Regions from separate parts of the Mesorhizobium sp. M0590 genome, predicted to be linked through region 1. Evidence: predicted binding sites of a transcription regulator. Region 1 holds the regulator's gene; each other region holds the start of a gene.

Region 1 (3,590 bases):
GCATTTCCGGCGAGACGGCGCCGCTGCTCTTCACCGCGCTCAACAACCAGTTCTGGAGCAGCAATATCAACGCGCCGATGGCCAGCCTGCCGGTGACCATCTTCCAGTTCGCTCTCAGCCCTTACGAGGAATGGCAGCAACTGGCGTGGACCGGCGCACTCATAATCACCCTGACGGTTCTGGGCTTGAGCATCCTCGCCCGCAGCCTTACCGGACGCAGAGAGGACAGATGACACAGATGTTGTCCCCAGACATGACGATGGCCGAAACGGTCGCCGAGAAGACGAAGATCGAGGTCAAGAATCTCAACTTCTACTACGGCCAGAGCAAGGCGCTGAAGGACATCAGCCTGTCGCTGCCTGAGCGCAGTGTCACGGCCTTCATCGGCCCTTCGGGCTGCGGGAAATCGACGCTGCTGCGTGTGTTCAACCGCATCTATGAGCTCTACCCAAAACAGACGGCCGAGGGCCAGGTGCTGCTCGACGGCAAGAACATTCTCGACCGGTCGCAGGATCTCAACCTCCTCAGGACCAAGATCGGCATGGTGTTCCAGAAGCCGACGCCGTTCCCGATGTCGATCTACGAGAACATCGCCTTCGGCGTCAGGCTCTACGAGAACCTCGGCAAGTCCGAGATGGACGGCCGCGTCGAACAGGCGTTGAAGCGCGCCGCGCTGTGGAGCGAGGTCAAGGACAAGCTCAACGCCAGCGGCTTGAGCCTATCTGGCGGCCAGCAGCAGCGGCTCTGTATCGCCCGCACCGTGGCCGTGAAGCCGGAAGTCATTCTGCTCGACGAACCGGCTTCGGCCCTCGACCCGCTGTCGACTGCCAAGATCGAGGAACTGATCGACGAATTGCAAGCCGACTACACGATCGTCATCGTCACCCACAACATGCAGCAGGCGGCGCGCGTGTCGCGCCAGACCGCCTTCATGTATCTGGGTGAACTGGTCGAGTTCGACCGGACCGAGAAGATCTTCACGTCGCCCCGCGAGAAGCGCACGCAGGACTACATCACTGGCCGCTTCGGCTGAGCCGTTCCGATCATGCATATGAGGACAGGACCATGGGCGAACACACAGTCGCTTCTTTCGACGAGGATCTCGAGCAGATCAGCAAGCTGATCCGCGACATGGCCGACCTCGCCGGTTCGATGGTCGGCGGGGCCACCAAGGCCCTGTTGAATTCCGACAACGTGCTGGCGCAACGCGTCGTTTCCGACGACGCCATCATGGATGCGCGTCAACGCGAACTGGACGACCGCGCCATAACCCTGATCGCCAAACGCCAGCCGATGGCCCACGATCTTCGCCATGTGGTCGGAGCGATCCGCATGGCGGGCGACCTCGAACGCATCGGCGATCTTGCCAAGAATATCGCCAAGCGCGTGAGTGCGGTCGGCCTCAGCGCCACGCCGCGGGACCTGTCGCATTCCATCGACGCGATGGCGCAGCTGGTTCTCATCCAGGTGCAGGGTGTCATCGAGGAATATGCTGCAGGCGATGCGGCCGCGTTGGCCAAGCTGCGTGCCGCCGACGAGCGCATCGACGTCAAATACACGTCCGTGTTCCGCGAGCTCTTGACCTACATGATGGAAGATCCGCGCAACATCACCGCTTGCACGCACCTGCTGTTCTGCGCCAAGAATCTGGAGCGGATCGGCGACCATGTCACCAACATCGCCGAAAATGCGTATTATGTGCTGACCGGCGAGCAATTGCCGGTCAATCGTCCGAAGCAGGACGAAACGACAATGTCCGCACCGGTGACATGATGGGGGTGCCCAGCCGATGATCGCACCACGCATAATGGTGGTGGAGGACGAGGAGCCGTTGGGTGTGCTGCTCCGCTACAATCTCGAATCCGAAGGCTACCAGGTCGAGGTGGTGACACGCGGCGACGAAGCCGAGATCCGTTTGCAGGAGAATGTGCCCGACCTTTTGGTGCTCGACTGGATGATACCAGCGGTTTCCGGCATCGAGCTCTGTCGTCGGTTGCGGGTGCGCCCCGAAACCGAGCGGCTGCCGATCATCATGCTGACCGCGCGCGGCGAGGAGAGCGACCGGGTGCGCGGTCTTTCGACCGGCGCCGACGACTATCTGGTCAAACCGTTTTCGACACCGGAATTCATGGCCAGGGTCAAGGCGCTGCTGCGGCGCGCCAAGCCGGAAGTGCTGTCCAGCGTGCTGAAGGTAGGCGACATCGTGCTCGATCGCGAATCGCACAGGGTCTATCGCAAGAAGAGCGAAATCAGGCTCGGGCCGACCGAATTCCGGCTGCTCGAGTTCATGATGCGGCATCCGGGCCGTGTCTTCTCGCGCAGCCAGTTACTCGATAATGTCTGGGGCGAGACAATCTACATCGACGAACGCACCGTCGACGTGCATGTCGGGCGGCTGCGCAAAGCCGTCAACAACGGCCGGATGCCGGATGTCATCCGCACCATCCGCGGTGCCGGCTATGCGATCAGGGAAGATTGACCCGCCTGGTCAGGCTACGTTCTTTCTGACGCTGGGCCTCATTTGCGCGCCCGGCGCGAAAATCTCCTGGTCGACGAAGCTTAACGCCCGCATCGCGCAGCCTTCGCGGATCAGCGGCAATTCGTTCGGCTCTGTATCGAAGGAGATCGAGCCTGAATGCTGGCCGCCGGCGGTCTGGGCGATTGCCTTCCGCATGGCCGGCTCGATCAGATCGAAGGCGGCGGCACTGGCGCCGACCATCGCGACCGGTGCCGGATCGATCAGCGCGAACAGCGAGCCGAGACCGAAACCCAGCGCTTCGCCGGCCTTGCGGTAGGCCTCGCGTTCCGGCCCATCTTTCTCGCGCGCCCGGGCCGCCAGTGCTCGCATGTCGGCGTCGCTGACGTCGGCGATCGGTTCGCTTTCTTCGCTCATCTGCCTGGCGTTGCGCCAGATGGCGTAGTTGCCGGCATAGGCCTCGATGCAGCCGCGCCGCCCGCAACGGCAGAGCGCGCCGCCCGGACGATGGATCATGTGGCCAAATTCGCCACCCGAGGAATGCGTCCCGGTGAACAGTTCGCCCTTCAGCACCAGCCCCATGCCGATGCCATGCGAAAGCAGGATGGCGATGAAGTCGTCGCGATAGCGATCCGGATTGCGCCAGCGCAAAGCCACCGCCATCATGTTGCAGTCGTTCTCCACCGTTGCCGGGATGCCGAATTCGTCCTCCAGCATGTCGGCAAAGGCGATGTCGGTCTGCGGCGTGATCGGCGACCACAGCATGGCGCGTGCAGGGGAGTCGGTAATGCCCTGAATCGCCAGGGCGATGCGGGCGACACTGCGGACGTCAAGGTCTGGATCCTGCAGCCGGCGCCGGACGATGGCCATGCATTCACGGATCAGCTCGTCGCGCGGCATGGTCAGCGTGTCCAGCCGGCGCTGTTCCTCGGCGACCACCTGTCCCGTATAGTCGATAATGGCGGCCGACAGGAAATTCAGCGACAACACCACGGTCAGCACCGCCGCCGCTTCCGGGTTGAGGGCGAGGCCGACCTGCGGACGACCGCGTTTCAACGAAACGGGCTCACTTGCCTTGCTCTCGGCGAGGATGCCTTCCCGTATCAGGTCGGAA
Region 2 (3,590 bases), on a different contig from region 1:
GGACACCGTCTTTTCGCGGGCGAGCCGCAACTGAAGGGGCACGACCGTTCAATCGCGCCAGCTCAGGCGGACGCGTTCGGCGCCTCCGCCTGTATGGCTGCCGCTACTTCCCGGTGAGGCCTGGGAGCGTGACCTGATAGACCAGGAACATGGTGTCGACATCGGCGCCATCCTCGGCCTTGTAGGCCGCGCCGACCTGGAAGCCGTCCTGCGTGAGGAAGTCATTGTCATTGGCGACGAACAGGAAATAGTCGTCGGGCAGCTTTGGATCGAGGACGCTCACCACCGACATCGCCTCCCATTTCTCCGAAAGGTTGTTGCGGTCGTTGGGCGCGCCATTGTGCAACCCGAAGCGGCCGAGCTCGCTCTTGTCGTTGATGTCGATGAACGGCGTCAGCTTGGCCGGCGTCACCGATGGATCGAGCTCACCCTTGGGCGCCAGCGGCTTGTCCTTGTCGAACTCTGTGCCGGCGATGTCGGTTGCCGCCGACACATCGACGACGCTGATCTCGCGATGGAGCGAGGTGTCGCCCTTCAGCCCCTGGCCGTTGCCGCTGTCGCGCGCCAGCATCAGGAAGGTCTTGTCCGACAGCGCCACGATTTCACTCTGCGCGGCGATCTTGGTTTTGCCCTTGGCATCGGTGAACACCGGCAGCGGCACGACATATTCATGCGCGAGCTTGAGCTGGCCGGGATCCGAGGCATCGTAGACCAGCACGCGCGTGTTCTGGCGCGTCGAGGCGGAATCGCCGCCATCCTGCCTTGGGGCCGACTGCAGCACGGCAATCAGGAACTTCCCGTCCGGCGTCAGCGCCATGCCTTCGAGGCCCTGGTTGTTCTGACGGCCGGTTTCGGGATCCTTCGGATCTGGGTCTGCCGCGCCAGGTCCCGGATTGTTGGAAGCAAAGTTTGGCGTCCCGTGACGCATCGGGACAAGCGCCGCCGGCGGCTGCGTTGCCGACATCAGACGCCCATCGGCGGAGAAGCGGTAGATGTTCGGACCGTATTCGTCCGAGATGAACATCGTGCCGTCGGGCAGCCGTGCGATCGCTTCGTTATCGAGCGCGAGCTTGCCGTTGGCTTCGGGCAGGATCGGCATGTCGTCGGTCGCGGCACGCACGCCGTTGAGCGGATCGAGCCCGGTTGCGTCGGCGCCCTTGTCGTCGGTCAAAAGCATGGTGTCGGCAAGCGTCGCCTTGAGGCCCGATTGTTCCTGGCCGGTGGCCGGTGCCGCACCCGGCGCGATCGGGGCGAACTCGATGGCGATCGTGTTGAGGCGCGGACGGTAATCGGTGGTGCCGACGACATTGTAGCCGCGATCCGGCAGCAGCCATAACGAGCCCTTGTAGCCATCGGCGCCATGCGTCCAGCCGGCAGCGTCGATCGACATGCCCGAGCCCGAGCCAAACGTCTCGCCGAACTTGTCCTTCTGGCTGGCCGGGATGCGGCCGACACCGACCAGGCCCTTGTTGACGAAGCTGACGCCGCCGACGGTCGCGGCGTTTTCAGCCAAGGCCGGCGTCAAGGCGGTGAACATCGCCAGCGCGACGGCGAGGGACGCGGTTCGGTGCAGGTTTTTCATGGATATCCTCTTTTGAGACAAAGCTGCCGGGGCCCGAAAAGCGCCGCGTCGCATCGAGGATGCCGCGAAAGCCTTCGGAGAAGCGATCTAGGATGCGAACATGATACTTGCGTGACAGTGCCGCGCTTGCTTGTCCCAGCGTGGTGGCAACTGGCTGGGCATGGCGAATCCGCCGCCGCCGAGAACACAATTAGCAACTTTACAAATGATCGTTTTTATGTGAAGTCATGACGATGAAAGGTCACCGATGACAGTCTGCCGTTTCGCCACCCGCCTCAATTCCTTTGCCTCGCGGCCACAGGCCGAGTGGCCCGATCTTGTCGGCAAACCGTCCATGCTGCAAATGGCGGCACGTGCGGCGAAGGTTGCAGAGTTGACCGATCTCGACCTCAACTTTCCCGACCATGTCGATGAAAATCCTGCGGAAATGGCGCGCAAACTCGGCGATCTCGGGCTTTCCATCAATGGTTTCGCCATGCGCTACTACTCCAACCCGGCCTTCAAGCTCGGCGCCTTCACCAATCCGGATCCGGCCGTTCGCCGCGAGGCCATCGACATGACCAAGGCCGGGATCGACGCCGCGCGCGAGGCTGGCGCCAGCCTGATGACGCTGTGGCTCGGGCAGGATGGCTTCGATTATGCTTTCCAGGCCGATTATGCGACGCTCTGGCAACACGAAATCGATGGAATTCGTGAAGTTTCGGCGCATGACCCCGATTGCCAGATCAGCCTGGAGTACAAGCCCAACGAGCCGCGCTCTTACAGCCTGATGCCCGACGCGGCGACGACTTTGCTGGCGATCCGTGAGATCGGCCTGCCCAATCTCGGCGTGACGCTCGATTTCGCCCATGTGCTCTATGCCGACGAGCAGCCGGCCTTTGCCGCAGCACTTGTGGCGCGTCATAGCAAGCTGCTCGGCGTGCATCTCAACGATGGCTACGCCAAGCGCGACGACGGCTTGATGGTCGGCGCGGTGCATACGCTGCAGACGATCGAGCTGCTCAGGCAGATCCGCCGCGACGGCTACGCCGGTGCCATCTACTTCGACACGTTCCCCGACATGACCGGGCTCGATCCGGTCCACGAATGCGAAGTCAACATCGCGACCGTCAAGCGCATGCTGCGCGTCGTCGATCGGCTGGAAAAGGACAATCGCCTGTCCACTGCCGTCGACCGTCAGGACGCGGTCGCCTCGCAGGCCATCATCCAGGAAGCCATGCTCGGGCCGGACAGCTGAAGCTCCGGCGCCATCGCCGTTTTCAACCAGGGAGGAAAGACCATGAAATTTCTGCTTGCCACCGCCACCGCTGCCCTGATGGCGCTGTCTATAGGCTCGTCGTTTTCCGCGGACCTCGCGCCGCTCAATTCCGACACCGAGAAGGATCGCATCGACTGGTCGCAGGTCGAGGCCAAGTTCGGGGCTTTCCCCAAGCTGCCCGAGGGCACCAAGGCGGGTGCGGTCTCCAAGACGCTGACCAACGAATACTGGCGTTCGCTGGGAGAGGGCTACAAATCGTTCGGCGACCGCACCGGCGTGCCCGTGGTCTACCAGGCGGCGCAGAGCGAGGGCGACCAGCTCGGCCAGCTCACCATCGCCGAAGGCCTGGTCACGCAAGGCTACAACGTGCTGCTCGTTTCGCCGCAGACCGACTCCAACCTGCAGCCGATCATGGAACAGGCCAAGGCCGCCAATGTGCCGGTGGTCAACGTCAACGACGCGGTCATCCCGCAGGCCGAGCACTATGTCGGCAATGTCCAGCGCGACAACGGCGTGCGCGTCGCCAAATGGTTCATCAAGAATCGGCCGGACGGCGGCAAGGTCGCCATCGTCGAAGGCCAGGCCGGCGTCTACGCCGCCGTCCAGCGTACCGACGGTTTCAAGACCACGGTCACCGAGGCCGGCAAGTTCGAGGTCGTCGCCAGCGTCCCCGGCAACTGGGATCGCCAGACCTCCTACGACGCTGCCACCAACATCCTGCAGCAGCACCCCGACCTGATCGGCTTCTAT
Region 3 (3,590 bases), 260 kb from region 1:
CGCCACCGTGCTCGGCGCGACCATCGTCAACCGCTGGTTCAAGACCAATCGCGGCTTGGTGATGGGACTGATGTCGGCGTCCAGTGCCACCGGGCTGCTGGTCTTCCTGCCGCTGCTCGCCTCGCTCGCCCAGTCGGGCGGCTGGAAGCCGGTCGCCATCGCCATTGCCGTGGCCACCGCCTGCCTGGTGCCGCTGGTCTATATGCTGGTGCCGGAGCGCCCGGCGTCGATCGGCATGGTCCGCTATGGCGCCGATGCCGACGACGTGCCGCCGGTGCCGCCAGCCTCGCAAGGCAATTTCCTTTCGCACACGCTGAGCACGCTGCGCCGCGCCGCCGGCACGCGCGTGTTCTGGTATCTGTTCGCCACTTTCTTCGTCTGCGGCTTCACCACCAACGGGTTGGTCGGCACTCACCTGATCGCCTTTTGCGGCGATATGGGCATTGGCGAAGTGCAGGCTGCAGGCCTGCTCTCGATGATGGGCATCTTCGATCTTATCGGCACGACGCTGTCGGGCTGGCTCACCGACCGTTTCGACCCGCGCAAGCTGCTCGGCGTCTATTACGGTATTCGCGGCCTGTCGCTGATCTATTTGCCCTATTCCGGCTTCTCGGCGACCAGCCTGATCATCTTCGCCGTGTTTTACGGACTGGACTGGATCGCCACGGTGCCGCCGACGCTCAGGCTTTCCAACGAGGCGTTCGGCGACCGCAGCGGGCCGATCGTCTTCGGCTGGATCGTCGCAGGCCATCAGGTTGGCGCCGCGACAGCGGCCTTCTTCGGCGGCACCATGCGCGAGCTGCAAGGCAATTACGAGCTTGCCTTCATGATAGCAGGCATGACCGCGATTGCCGCCGCCTGCATTTCGCTGCTGATCAACACCAGCCGCCAGGCGTTCGACCCGGAACCGCAAGCGGCTTAGGGGTGCGCCAACGGTGCGGCTTTCCCTTCTCCCCTTGTGGGAGAAGGTGGCCGAGCGAAGCTCGGCCGGATGAGGGGTGTTCCAGCTTGGAACCGCCGGCACTCCGTCCAGCACCCCTCAACCGTCTTGGCGCTGCGCGCCAATCCACCTTCTCCCACAAGGGGAGAAGGAAAGAGCTAGCGCTCCTGTTGGTTGTTACGAAACCTTCATCGTTTCGAAATGTGCCTGAAACATTGAAGCTGGAGCTTGGCGGCGACGTTCAATGCCATCCAGGAGACAGCCATGAACAAGATTTCGATGACGCGGCGCGCTTTCGTCACGTCGGCCAGCGCCGTTGGCCTGGTCGGCGCCTCGGGCCTGGCGCTTCCCTATTACTCGCGCGCCAATCAGCGCCCGGCTTTCACCCATGGCATCCAGTCCGGCGACGTCGACGCCACCAGCGGCATGGTCTGGACACGCACCGACCGGCCGTCGCGCGTCATGTTCGAGGTGTCGCCGACCGAAAGCTTCACCAATGCCGTCCGCCTGGCGCCGCTCGATACCTCGCCGGCCAGCGATTATACGGTGAAGCGGCTGCTTACCGATCTCGCCTCCGACCAGGACATCTTCTACCGCATGGTCGCGGCCGATCTTGCCGACATCAACGCCGTTTCCGAGCCGGTCGTGGGCCGCTTCCGCACGGCACCTGCCTCGAAGCGCGACATTCGCTTTGCTTGGTCGGGCGACACCGCCGGCCAAGGCTGGGGCATCGACGAGACCGGCATGAAGACCTACGCCACCATTGCCAAGCACACGCCCGACTTCTTCCTGCATTCGGGCGATACGATCTATGCCGATGGTGCGATGAAGGACGAGGTCGACCTGCCCAACGGCGGCAAGTGGAAAAACAAAGTGCTGATCGACGAGAAGCGCAAGGTTGCCGAGACGCTGGACGAATACCGGGCGCAGTGGAAATACAACATGATGGACAGGCATGTGCTGGCGCTCAGCGCCATCTGTCCGACCTTCTATCAGTGGGATGACCACGAGGTGCTGAACAACTGGTCGGACTCGAAGGACCTGAGCGCCGACGATCGCTACACTGAAAAATCCATCCATGTGCTGACGGCACGTGCGGCGCGCGCCTTCCACGAAATGACGACGATCCGTTACGAGCCGTCGGAGCCCGGCCGCGTCTACCGCAAGATCGCCTATGGTCCGCTGCTCGACGTGTTCTTCCTCGACATGCGTTCCTACCGCGGCCCCAACGGTCCGGATATGCAGGAGACGATGACGCCGCAATCGCGCATCCTCGGTGAACAGCAGATCAAATGGCTGAAGCGTGAACTGGCGAATTCCAACGCAACCTGGAAAATCATCGCCGCCGACATGCCGCTCGGCCTCGTCGTCTGGAACGACGGCACCAAGAAGGTAGGGGCCGAGGCGGTCAGCAATGGCGACAATGGCCCGGCCAAAGGGCGTGAGCTGGAAATTGCCGACCTTCTTCGCTATATAAAGAATGCGGGTATCAGCAACACTGTCTGGCTCACCGCAGACGTGCATTACACAGCCGCGCATTACTACAATCCGGACAAGGCGCAGTTCCAGGACTTCAATCCGTTTTGGGAATTCGTTTCGGGTCCGATCCATTCCGGCACGTTCGGGCCTAATGGTTTCGATATGACATTCGGCCCGGAGCTGAAGTTCATAAAGGCACCAACTGCCGAACAGGGTCAAAACCTGGCGCCTTCGGCCGGCCTGCAGTTCTTCGGGCTCGTCGAAATCGATGGCGCCACCGAGCAGTTGACGGTGCGGCTGATGGATCGCGACGACAGCGAACTCTACAAGGTCACGCTCGATCCGGTGCGGTCGGCGTGAGCGACGGCGCCACTACCCTCGGGCCAGCCCGAGGGTAGGGCGTATATCAATCGGGATAGCAGACGACGGGAATGTTGGGCCAGACGGCGCTGTCGCATCCGGCATTTTGCTGCCGCTGCTTGAAGGCGGCGCTGACCGGCCCGGTCACCACCGGATCGACGCCATCGGGAGCATCGGCAAAAAGCTGCTCCGCCGACGGCTTGTCGGACGGCAAAGCAGACCGCGTCTCCTTGAACGACGCCGCCGACTGCGCCGCGCCGGCCGCGAGGAGGACGGCGAGCGCGGTACATGCCAAAATCGGCCGGAGTTTGATGCCTATCTCGATCATGAAATTCGAACTGTCCGGACCATGAAAGGTTCCGCCTTGGTTAATAATTCCACTTCACACCAAGACATTTAAGATTTGGTGACTTTATTTGGTGGCTCGCCTCCTCTTTCGCAATTGCGAAAAACCCTGTATGAGCCGCCCAACCGAAAGAGGCAGCGCCTTTTGGCCTGCTGCCTGCAACGCTCCCGAGACCGAAACATGAAAATCCGCAATATCGCGATCATCGCGCACGTCGACCATGGAAAAACCACCCTTGTCGACCAGCTTCTGAAACAGTCCGGCTCGTTCCGCGACAACCAGCGCGTCGCCGAGCGCGCCATGGATTCGAACGACCTCGAAAAGGAACGCGGCATCACCATCCTGGCCAAGGCGACCTCGGTCGACTGGAAGGACACCCGCATCAACATCGTCGACACGCCCGGCCACGCCGACTTCGGCGGCGAGGTCGAGCGCATTCTGTCGATGGTGGATTCGGCCATCGTG
Region 4 (3,590 bases), on a different contig from region 1:
CGAGGATGAAGTTCCGGCGCTGGCGCGGTCGGCGAGGTCTTCCTGCACCAAGGATTGATGGTCTGCCTCCAAACATGCAGCACTCTTTGCCAGCCGATGCGCTGTCATGCTACAAACCTCGGCATCGTTTGGCGGGACATCCACTGCGATCCCGAATGCACAGGCACGACTTCAAAAGGATGAGCGGGTGAAGATATTCAAAGCGTTGGCGACCTCGACAGCTTGCTGTCGATGGTTTTCCTGCTGGCAGGCTGCGGTCATGGCCTGATCAATAGGCTGATTTGAGTCAGGTGCCGTCGGCCCGCCCAAGCCATCGCTGCAGGAACCGTGCCGCAAGCCAGCACAGCATCGCCCAGGCAAAGCCGGCGCACCAGCCGGCCAATACGTCGGACGGCCAGTGGACGCCGAGATAGATGCGGCTGATGCCGACCACCACCGTCGTCAGCACCGCCAGCCCGAGTACATAGATCTTCGTTGTCCGCCCGGGCAAAAACCGCGCCGCCATGCTGCCCAGCGTCAAATATGTCACCGCCGACAGCATGGCGTGGCCGCTCGGAAACGAAAGCGATGCCACATCGGCGAGATGCGAGACCAGATCAGGGCGCGGTCGGTCGATATCGAATTTCAGCACGCTTGACAGGAGCTGGCCGCCCGCTACCGCGACGAACATGAGAAGCGCCGCGCCTGGCCTGCGGATAAGGAGCAGATAGACGATCATTGCTGCCGTGATCAGCACCAGTACGCTGGCGCTGCCGAGGCTGGTGATGTCGCGCATCGCCCCTTCCAGCCACGCCGGTCCGATCGGATTGTCGGGCTGCCCGGCCTCGCGGAAGGCAAGCAGGATTTCGGTGTCGAAGGCATGCGGCGTGGTGGCCCGCGCCAGCTCCATCAGCTCCTCGAACCCCCACAGCCCGCCGGCAATGACCAGCCCGGCAAGCAGAACCGGGAACTCCAGCCAGTTGCGCAGTCTGCTTGCAATCTTCTTCATCGGCCCGATCGCAGTTACAGCCTTTGCAGATAGGGCCCGAGCGTGATCAGCGCCACAGCTGCGATGGCAAGCACGATGCCGGTTGCCTGTAAGGCATTGACGCGCTCGCCGAAGAAGACCAGCGCCACCACATTCACCGACACCAGCTGGATCACCGCCGACAGGCTGAACGACACCGACATGCCGAATTCACGGATCAGCCTCAGCATGATCAGATTGCCCAGCGAATAGAGCGCCAACGTCAGCACAATCTTGCCGAGGCTCGGCGCCAGCCCCCACTGTTTTGCGGCCATCGCCGCCAGCAGGAAGATCACCGTCGAAACGCAGAGCTGCCCAAGTCCCCAGAAACTCACTTTTGTTCTCTCCCGATGTGTCCCTACGCGCCTGCCGCAGCTCTTGTTTCCGAAGCGACGGTCGCGGTCAAGCGGGGCCGATGTTGGATACGAAATCGCAGGTGGCAATTAGCCGGCATGTCATCAAACTGTGACCTGCCGGCGATACCGGACTGGCCAGGCAACACGCTCCAGCAATCCATCCAGCCAGAGGCAGGCCCTATGACCGAACATCGCACCCCTGACGCCCATTTCCGAACCAGCCTGCTCGAGGAAAACGACGGGCCAGGAGCCAATCTCACCGACAACCGCACCATGGGTGAGATCATCGCCGCGCGGTTCTCGCGCCGCGGCTTCCTCAAGAGCTCGCTTGCCGTCTCGGCCATAGCCGCTACCGTCAGCCCGCTGGCGCTGATCACCGCCGACAACGCCCGCGCCGCCGAAGGCTCCGCCTTCGCTTTTGACGAGCTCGAGGCCGGCATCGACGACAAGCATCACGTCGCACCCGGCTATGACGCCGATGTACTGCTGCGCTGGGGCGATCCGCTGTTCGCCGATTCGCCGGAATTCGATCCGAGAAAACAGTCGGCGGAAGCCCAGGCCAGACAATTCGGCTACAACAACGACTATGTCGGCTATATCCCGATCGACGGCTCGGCCGAGCACGGCCTGCTGGTGGTCAACCACGAATACACCAATCCGCACCTGATGTTTCCGGGCCTCGTCACCATCGTCGACGGCAAGGCCAAGCAGGCGCCCCTCAGCAAGGAACAAGTCGACGTCGAGATGACGGCGCATGGCGGCACTATCGTCGAGATACGCAAGGTATCAGGCAAATGGCAGGTCGTTCGCGACGGCAAGCTCAACCGCCGCATCACCTCCAACACCGAGATCGCGCTCTCCGGCCCGGTCGCCGGCCACGACCGCGTCAAGACCAGCGCCGATCCGACCGGCACGAAGGTCATCGGCACCGTCAACAATTGTGCTGGCGGCGTCACGCCGTGGGGCACCTATGTCATGGCCGAGGAGAACATCCACGGCTATTTCTCGGGCGAGCTGCCGCAGGGGCATAAGGAAGCCGCCAATTACAAGCGCCTCGGCATTCCCGAAGGTGCCTATGAATGGGCAGCGCATTACGACCGTTTCGACATCGGCAAGGAGCCGAACGAGCCGAACCGCTTCGGCTGGATCGTCGAGGTCGACGTCCAGGCTCCGACTTCGGCGCCGAGGAAGCGCACCGCGATGGGGCGCTTCAAGCATGAGGGCGCCGAATCGATCGTCGCCAAGGATGGCCGTGTCGTCTTCTATCTCGGCGACGACGAGCGCTTCGACTATGTGTATAAGTTCGTCACCACAGGCAAGTTCGATCCGGACAACCGCGCCGCCAACATGGATTTGCTCGACGACGGCACCTTGCATGTCGCCAAGTTCGCCGAGGACGGTTCGGTCGAATGGCTGCCGATCGTCTTCGGCCAAGGGCCGCTGACGGCGGAGAACGGCTTTGCCAGCCAGGCCGACGTGCTGATCGAGACGCGCCGCGCCGCCGACCTGCTCGGCGCCACCAAGATGGACCGTCCGGAAGACATCCAGCCCAATGCCACCAACGGCAGGGTCTATGTCATGCTGACCAACAATTCGAAGCGCAAGGCCGACCAGGTCGACGCCGCCAACCCGCGTGCCGAAAATGCCTTTGGCCACATCATCGAGATCGTCGAGGACGGCGGTGATTTCACCGCGACAAAGGGCAGGTGGGAAATCCTGCTGAAATGCGGCGATCCCGCTGTGGCCGACGTCGGCGCCACCTTCTCGACCGCAACCACCGCCAATGGCTGGTTCGGCATGCCGGATAATTGCGCGGTCGATTCGGCCGGCCGCCTCTGGGTCGCCACCGACGGCCAAGGCCCGAAAGCCACCGGCCGCACCGATGGTCTGTGGGCTGTCGATACGGAGGGGAAGGCACGGGCGACATCAAAGCTGTTCTTCCGCGTGCCGATCGGCGCCGAAATGTGCGGTCCCCTGTTTGCGCCGGACGACCAGACCGCCTTCGTTGCCGTCCAGCATCCGGGCGACGGCGGCGAGGACTGGGAGGCTTTCGGCCGTCCGTCCTACTATGAGGATTTGTCGACGCGCTGGCCCGACTTCAAGCCGGACATGCCGGTGCGCCCGGCGGTCGTTGCCATCACCAGGCAAGGCGGCGGCAAGATCGCGGTCTGACACGCAGCCAGCTCTTGCATCTCGAGGAAGGATTTCGGCGACACGAAATCCTTCCT

What was found. Region 1 encodes PhoB, which activates phosphate uptake and scavenging genes when phosphate is short. Its sites were predicted from a motif close to TGTCATNNANCTGTCAT; they were not measured.
Region 2: the regulator PhoB is predicted to act here: its motif matches at 1,683-1,699, upstream of NKI52_RS20305 (esterase-like activity of phytase family protein).
Region 3: the regulator PhoB is predicted to act here: its motif matches at 1,116-1,132, upstream of NKI52_RS02415 (alkaline phosphatase D family protein).
Region 4: the regulator PhoB is predicted to act here: its motif matches at 1,460-1,476, upstream of NKI52_RS06495 (PhoX family protein).

The regions. Positions count from the first base shown of each region.
Region 1 is NZ_JAMYQN010000001.1:221,446-225,035, reverse strand. It holds gene pstA (phosphate ABC transporter permease PstA) at 1-233, shown strand, start outside; gene pstB (phosphate ABC transporter ATP-binding protein PstB) at 230-1,033, shown strand; gene phoU (phosphate signaling complex protein PhoU) at 1,066-1,773, shown strand; gene phoB (phosphate regulon transcriptional regulator PhoB) at 1,790-2,479, shown strand; gene NKI52_RS01100 (ROK family protein) at 2,489-3,590, opposite strand, start outside.
Region 2 is NZ_JAMYQN010000012.1:65,645-69,234, forward strand. It holds gene NKI52_RS20305 (esterase-like activity of phytase family protein) at 104-1,582, opposite strand; gene NKI52_RS20310 (TIM barrel protein) at 1,830-2,819, shown strand; gene NKI52_RS20315 (sugar ABC transporter substrate-binding protein) at 2,862-3,590, shown strand, end outside.
Region 3 is NZ_JAMYQN010000001.1:478,458-482,047, reverse strand. It holds gene NKI52_RS02420 (MFS transporter) at 1-922, shown strand, start outside; gene NKI52_RS02415 (alkaline phosphatase D family protein) at 1,205-2,779, shown strand; gene NKI52_RS02410 (hypothetical protein) at 2,826-3,107, opposite strand; gene typA (translational GTPase TypA) at 3,306-3,590, shown strand, end outside.
Region 4 is NZ_JAMYQN010000002.1:572,765-576,354, reverse strand. It holds partial or broken gene NKI52_RS06510 (sodium-independent anion transporter) at 1-28, opposite strand, end outside; gene NKI52_RS06505 (phosphatase PAP2 family protein) at 287-988, opposite strand; gene NKI52_RS06500 (hypothetical protein) at 1,003-1,341, opposite strand; gene NKI52_RS06495 (PhoX family protein) at 1,543-3,534, shown strand.